Regions from separate parts of the Micromonospora sp. IBHARD004 genome, predicted to be linked through region 3. Evidence: predicted binding sites of a transcription regulator. Region 3 holds the regulator's gene; each other region holds the start of a gene.
What was found. The regulator HrcA, encoded in region 3, represses chaperone genes, less so after heat shock. The targets are predictions, from matches to a motif close to GGTTNGCACNCTCNNNNNGAGNGTGCNAACC.
Positions count from the first base shown of each region.

Region 1: groES (co-chaperone GroES) is a predicted target of HrcA. The motif match lies at 949-979, and genes of this name have one in related genera.
Region 2: groL (chaperonin GroEL) is a predicted target of HrcA. The motif match lies at 1,221-1,251, and genes of this name have one in related genera.

Region 1 covers NZ_CP199934.1:5,966,292-5,968,555, reverse strand. Annotated here, with positions in the region: gene ACTWO6_RS28990 (THUMP-like domain-containing protein) at 1-820, opposite strand, end outside; gene groES (co-chaperone GroES) at 1,112-1,426, shown strand; gene groL (chaperonin GroEL) at 1,497-2,264, shown strand, end outside.
Region 2 covers NZ_CP199934.1:4,516,643-4,518,906, reverse strand. Annotated here, with positions in the region: gene groL (chaperonin GroEL) at 1-1,123, opposite strand, end outside; partial or broken gene ACTWO6_RS21980 (IS5/IS1182 family transposase) at 1,412-1,498, opposite strand; partial or broken gene ACTWO6_RS21975 (IS6 family transposase) at 1,701-2,264, opposite strand, start outside.
Region 3 covers NZ_CP199934.1:5,385,289-5,387,552, forward strand. Annotated here, with positions in the region: gene dnaJ (molecular chaperone DnaJ) at 1-258, opposite strand, end outside; gene hrcA (heat-inducible transcriptional repressor HrcA) at 332-1,354, opposite strand; gene ACTWO6_RS26215 (DUF4870 domain-containing protein) at 1,587-2,186, shown strand; gene hemW (radical SAM family heme chaperone HemW) at 2,230-2,264, opposite strand, start outside.

The DNA.
Region 1 (2,264 bases), 580 kb from region 3:
GGCGGGCCGGTCCGACCGGGGCCTCCGCCGCGCCGGAGCCGGTCAGCACGTGCGGGGTGCCGCCGCGCAGCAGGGTGGCCCGGCGGGGGACCTCGGCGAGCCGGCCGCACCAGAGCGCCGCCTCCACCAGGTCGCCGTCCACGCTGACCCACTCCGCCTCGGCGCCGGCCGGGATCAGCGCGTGGTCCAGCCCGGGGGCCACCTTGACCACGGTGTGCGGCACCCGCTCGGCGAGCCCGGTGACCAAGTCCCACGGCGGCGAGTAGGAGTTCGGGTCGAAGATCCGCCGACCGGTGGCGCTCCGCCGGGCCGGGTCGCAGAAGACCCCGTCCACCCGGCTGACGTCGAAGGCGGTCGCGTCGCCGCACTCCACCGTGAACGCGTCGGCCAACCCCGCGGCCTCGGCGTTGGCGGCGGCCATCGCGGCGGTCACCGGGTCGGCCTCCACGCCGTACACCCGGATCCCGGCGCGGGCGGCGGCGAGCGCGTCCGCGCCGAGGCCGCAGCCCAGGTCGGCCAGGGTGCGCACCCCGGCGGCGCGCAGCCGTGCGGCCCGTCGGTCGGCGACCACCCGGCGGGTGGCCTGTTCCAGCCCGGCCCGGGTGAGGAACATCCCCGCGGCGGCCGGCCCGAACTTGCCGGCGGCGCGGCGGCGCAGCTCGGCCTGGGTGAGCGCGGCGGCGGCCAGCCCGGCCGGCACCCCGGCCGAGCGGAGCGCGGCGGCCGCCGCCAGCGGGTCGCCGCCGGCCACCTCGGTGGCCGCCGCGAGCGCGGCCGACCCCTCGGGGGTACGCAGCGCGGCCAGCTGGTCGAGATCCACCGTGCCATTCTCCCCGCCCACCCGCGCGGATCGGCCGGTCGGGGCCCCCGCACCCGAGATCGATCATGCTCGTGGGGGCGACGCGCTGGCACTCTCCTTGACGGAGTGCTAGCCGAGGAATAACCTGCGATTAGCACTCTCCCATCGAGGGTGCCAGCTTCCGGGCCTCGGCCCGGGCGCTGAACGCCAGGCGGACCGGCACCCGCGACGACGGCCCCGCCCGGTGGCATGTGGCAGATTGACGCCGTTCGGCCAGCCGTTCGGCAACGAAACCAAGTACCCCAGGAGGGTATGCCCGTGACTACCGCGACCAAGGTTGCGATCAAGCCGCTCGAGGACCGGATCCTGGTCCAGGCGAACGAGGCTGAGACCACCACGGCGTCGGGCATCGTGATCCCCGACACCGCCAAGGAGAAGCCGCAGGAGGGCACCGTCCTCGCTGTCGGCCCGGGCCGCATCGACGACAAGGGCAACCGGATCCCGGTTGACGTGAAGGTCGGCGACACCGTCATCTACTCGAAGTACGGCGGCACCGAGGTCAAGTACGCCGGCGAGGAGTACCTGGTGCTCTCCGCCCGCGACGTCCTCGCGGTCATCGAGAAGTAAGCAACCGATCAGTGTCGTTGCCCCGGTCCGGCTCGCCGGGCCGGGGCGACGTCGCTTCGAAGGGACATTCATGGCGAAGATCCTGAGCTTCTCGGACGACGCCCGACACCTGCTCGAGCACGGTGTCAACGCCCTCGCGGACACGGTCAAGGTCACCCTCGGCCCGCGCGGGCGCAACGTCGTCCTGGACAAGAAATTCGGTGCGCCGACGATCACCAACGATGGCGTGACCATCGCCAAGGAGATCGAGCTCACCAACCCGTACGAGAACCTCGGCGCGCAGCTGGTCAAGGAGGTGGCGACCAAGACCAACGACATCGCCGGCGACGGGACCACCACCGCGACCGTGCTGGCCCAGGCGATGGTCCGCGAGGGCCTGCGCAACGTGACCGCCGGCGCCAACCCGGCCGGCCTCAAGCGGGGCATCGACGCGGCGGCCGCCAAGGTCTCCGAGGCGCTGCTCGGCCGGGCCGTCGAGGTCGCCGACCGGGAGTCGATCGCGCACGTCGCGACGATCTCCGCGCAGGACGCCACCATCGGCGAGCTGATCGCCGAGGCGATGGAGAAGGTCGGCCGCGACGGTGTCATCACCGTCGAGGAGGGCTCCGCGCTCACCACCGAGCTGGAGGTGACCGAGGGTCTCCAGTTCGACAAGGGCTTCATCTCGCCGAACTTCGTCACCGACGTGGAGGGGCAGGAGTCGGTCCTGGAGGACCCGTACATCCTGATCACCACGCAGAAGATCTCGGCGATCGAGGAGCTGCTGCCGCTGCTGGAGAAGGTTCTCCAGAACAACAAGCCGCTCCTGATCATCGCCGAGGACGTGGAGGGCCAGGCC
Region 2 (2,264 bases), 870 kb from region 3:
CGATGCCGCCGGCCAGCTTGGCCAGCCGCTCCTGCAGCTTCTCCCGGTCGTAGTCGGAGTCACTGTTGTCGATCTCGGCGCGGAGCTGGGCGACCCGGCCGGCGATCTGCTCCACGTCACCGGCACCGTCGACGATGGTGGTCTCGTCCAAGGTGGCGACCACCTTGCGGGCCCGGCCGAGCATGTCGAGGGTGACGTTTTCCAGCGTGAGACCTACGGTGTCGCTGACGACCTGACCATTGGTGAGGACGGCAAGGTCGGCCAGCATGGCCTTGCGGCGGTCACCGAAGCCGGGTGCCTTGACAGCCAGCGACGTGAAAGTGCCACGGACCTTGTTGACGATCAGGGTTGCGAGAGCCTCGGCCTCGACGTCCTCGGCGACGATGGCCAGCGGCTTGCCCGCCTGCATGACCTTCTCCAGGATCGGGAGCAGGTCGGTCAGGTTCGAGATCTTGTTCTCGACGATGAGGAAATACGGGTCGTCGAGAACGGCTTCCATCCGTTCGGTGTCGGTGACGAAGTAGGGCGAGATGTAGCCCTTGTCGAAGCGCATGCCCTCGGTGAGCTCCAGCTCGAGGCCGAAGGTGTTGCTCTCCTCGACGGTGATGACGCCTTCCTTACCGACCTTGTCCATCGCCTCGGCGATGAGTTCACCGACGCTTGCGTCGGCGGCGGAGATGGACGCGGTGGCCGCGATCTGCGCTCTGGTCTCGACGTCCTGGGCCTGGTTACGTAACGCCTCGGTCACCGCGGCCACGGCCTGCTCGATGCCGCGCTTGAGCGCGATCGGGTTCGCGCCCGCGGCGACGTTGCGCAGCCCCTCCCGTACCAGGGCCTGGGCCAGGACGGTGGCCGTCGTGGTGCCGTCGCCGGCCACGTCGTCGGTTTTCTTGGCGACTTCCTTGACCAGCTCGGCACCGAGCTTCTCGTAGGGGTCGTCGAGCTCGATCTCCTTGGCGATGCTGACACCGTCGTTGGTGATGGTCGGCGCGCCCCATCTGCTGTCCAGCACGACGTTGCGGCCCTTCGGGCCCAGCGTCACCTTCACCGTGTCGGCGAGGATGTTCATGCCACGTTCGAGGCCGCGACGGGCGTCTTCACCGAATGCGATCAACTTGGCCATCTGCGTCGTCCTCTACTCGTCGTGCTGACATGCAGCACTGATCGGACCGACCTGCGATGACTTACGCGCACGCCCCACCAGAGGGCTCATCCCAATCGGCTAGCACTCGCACAGGGCGAGTGCTAACTACGGTTTAGCACTCGCCACCTGAGAGTGCAAGGCACACGAAGATCAACCTCCCCGTGGTCGGACCCCAACACCCGGTCGACCACTCCGACACGATGCGGGGCGTCGCCGCCCCGGCCGCCATCGACGAGACACACCCCGATCTGCCCTGACTTGGGCGCCCAGACGCTGCCACACGCCCGCGGCGTGCCGCTCGGCCAGCCGCCGCCAGCACGTCATGCCCGAACCGAACCCGAGTTCTTGCGGCAGGAGGACGTCGCGAGGGGCGGGTCTCGTCAACAGGGCGTTGCGACCGCAGAATAACGGGGTGACTTCGGAAGCCGCCCTCGACGAGGTGCTGCGCAGCGCCGCCCGAGTTCGGGTGACCGATGGCGGGGTGTCGGGTGGGCGCTGTTGCGTCGCGGGCCAAGGGAGATGGCGAGCCCGTTTCGGGTCCGCGGTCAGATCGGTGGGCCAGCTCGGTGAACGCGGCAGCGACCCTCTTCGCGGGCGGGACATCGCCGGAAAGTTCGTAGTGGCCGCGTCGTAAGTTCTGCATGAAGGCGTGTCCGGCGATGATCACTTGTGCGGTCTGGTCGGTCCGAGTCCGCGCATGGGTCGTAGCCGGTGTTTGAGCTGGCTGTGATCGGCCTCGATCGGATTGTTCGCGTGCCGCTCGACGTGGTGCCAGGCCGAGGGGATCCAGTCGTCGAGCACGGCGGGGTAGACCGGGGCGGCGTCGGTGACGACCTCGCTGGGCGTCACCTTCAGCATCCGCAGCGCCCGCTGGAAGAACCGCCGGGCCGCGGCGGCATCGCGGCGGGCCGAGACGAGCACGTCGATGACCTGCCGTGCTGGTCGATCGCGCGGTAGACGTACCGCCACACGCCGTTGACCTTGACGTAGGTCTCGTCGACGAACCACCGGTCACCAGGCGAGTGGCGGGCGAACCGGGCCACGTCGGCCAGCAGCGGCGTGAACCGCTGCACCCACCGGAACACGGTGACGGGGTCCGACGTCAACACCGCGTTCGATG
Region 3 (2,264 bases):
CCCGCCGGGACCACCCGGGCCGCCGGCGCCCCCGCCGCCCGGCGCGAGCGGGTCGCCGCCCAGGTCGACGATCTGCCGTTTCCGGTCGTCCGAGAGGACCTCGTACGCGGCGTTGATGTCCTTGAACTTCTCCTGTGCCTCCGGGTCCGGATTGACATCCGGGTGGAACTGCCGCGCCAGCTTGCGGTAGGCGCGCTTGATCTCGTCGTCGGAGGCCTCCCGGCTCACGCCGAGAATGCCGTAGTAGTCCCTGGCCACTGCGTTCCGTGTCCTCATGTTCGTCTCGCGTTGCGCCGGTCGGCGGCCGGAGCCGGCCGTCGGCCCTGACTGGTCAGTTCTGGGCCAGCAGCTCGCCCACGTAGCGTGCCACGGCCCTCACCGTGGCGATGGTGCCGGGGTAGTCCATCCGGGTGGGCCCGAGCACGCCGAGACCACCGACGATGGTCGCCCCCGGGCCGTACCCGGTGCTCACCACCGAGGCGGCCCGCAGGTTGTCGATCTCGTTCTCGTCGCCGATCAGCACCCGGGTGGTGCTCGGCTCCGCCTCGCCGATCAGCTTGAGCAGGACGACCTCCTCCTCGAGCGCCTCCAGGATGGGGCGCAGCGAGCCCTGGAAGTCGAGCAGTCCGCCGCGGGTGAGGTTGGCCGTGCCGGCCAGCGCGATCCGCTCCTCGTGCCGCTCCACCAGCGTCTCCAGCAGCACGGTGGAGAGGGTGGTCATGGCGCCGCGCAGATGCGGGGCCGACTCGTCGACCAGCGCCTGGACCAGCGGCGGGGTCTCCGAGAGCCGGCTGCCGACCAGCTTCTCGTTGACCAGCCGGCGCAGGTCGGTGACGTCGTCGGCGGGGATCGGCGTGGGCAGCTCGACCAGCCGCTGCTCGACCCGCCCGGTGTCGGCGATCATGACCAGCATCAGCCGGGTGGTGGAGATCGGCACCAGCTCCAGGTGGCGCACCGAGGAGCGGGCCAGGCTCGGGTACTGCACCACGGCGACCTGCCGGGTGAGCTGGGCCAGCAGCCGGACCGTGCGGTGCACCACGTCGTCCAGGTCGACCGCGCCGACCAGGAAGCGCTCGATCGCCCGGCGCTCGGCCGGGCTGAGCGGCTTGACCCGGGAGAGCCGGTCGACGAAGAGCCGGTAGCCGCGGTCGGTGGGCACCCGTCCCGCGCTGGTGTGCGGCTGCCGGATGTAGCCCTCCTCCTCCAGCACCGCCATGTCGTTGCGCACGGTCGCCGGGGAGACGCCCAGCTGGTGCCGCTCGACCAGGGCCCTGCTGCCCACCGGCTCCTGCGTGGCGACGTAGTCCTCGACGATCGCGCGCAGCACGGCGAGCTTGCGGTCGTCGAGACCCATCTCCCCACCTCCTGATGCACCCTCGACCCGCCGCCGGCACGGCAGCGGCCGGGCACCTGGCACTCGACTGTAGCGAGTGCCAGTCTACGTCGGCGCCACCCCCGACGCGATGATCACCGACGGACCAGCGGTGCGGGCCGCCACGCAGCCTCCGCGGCAGGGCCGATCAGCCGGACATCCCGGGCGATGTCGCTCTGGTGCCGCCTTGCGGGCAACCCCTACCGTGACATCCATGACTGAACCACCTCGCCCTCCCGGAGCGGGGGACGCCGGCGCCCAGCCGGACCCGACCCCGCCGTCGGCACCGTACGGCTCGTCGGCGGACGAGCCGCCCACCGCACCACTGTCCGGGGCGCCGGGCGCGGGCGGCTATCCCCCGCCCGGTGGCTCTCCGCCCCCGGGCGGCTACCCACCCCCGGGCGGCTACCCACCGCCGGGCGCCGGCTATCCGACCGGCGGCGCGTACGGCGCCCCGAGCGGCGGCTGGGCCAACAACGAGGACAAGACCTGGGCGCTGATCGCCCACTTCGGCGGCGCGGCGGCGATGTTCGTCAGCGGCGGCGTGCTGGGCTGGCTCCCGCCGCTGGTCGCCATGCTGGCCCGGGGCAACCAGTCGCCGACGGTGCGCCAGCACTCGGTCGCGGCGCTCAACTTCCAGCTGCTCTGGTCGATCGTCGGCCTGGTCGGCTGGCTCCTGGCCTGCATCGCGATCGGGTTCGTCGCGATCGCCGCGGCGGTCATCCTCGGCGTCGTGTTCGGCATCCTCGCGGGCGTCAAGGCCAACGAGGGTCAGCTGTACCGCTATCCGATGAGCTTCAGCCTGGTCAAGTGACGCCCCGCCCGGCCGGCCCACGGGTCGGCCGGGCGGCCGGCGGTCAGGGCAGCAGGTCGCGGACCACCGCGTCGGCCA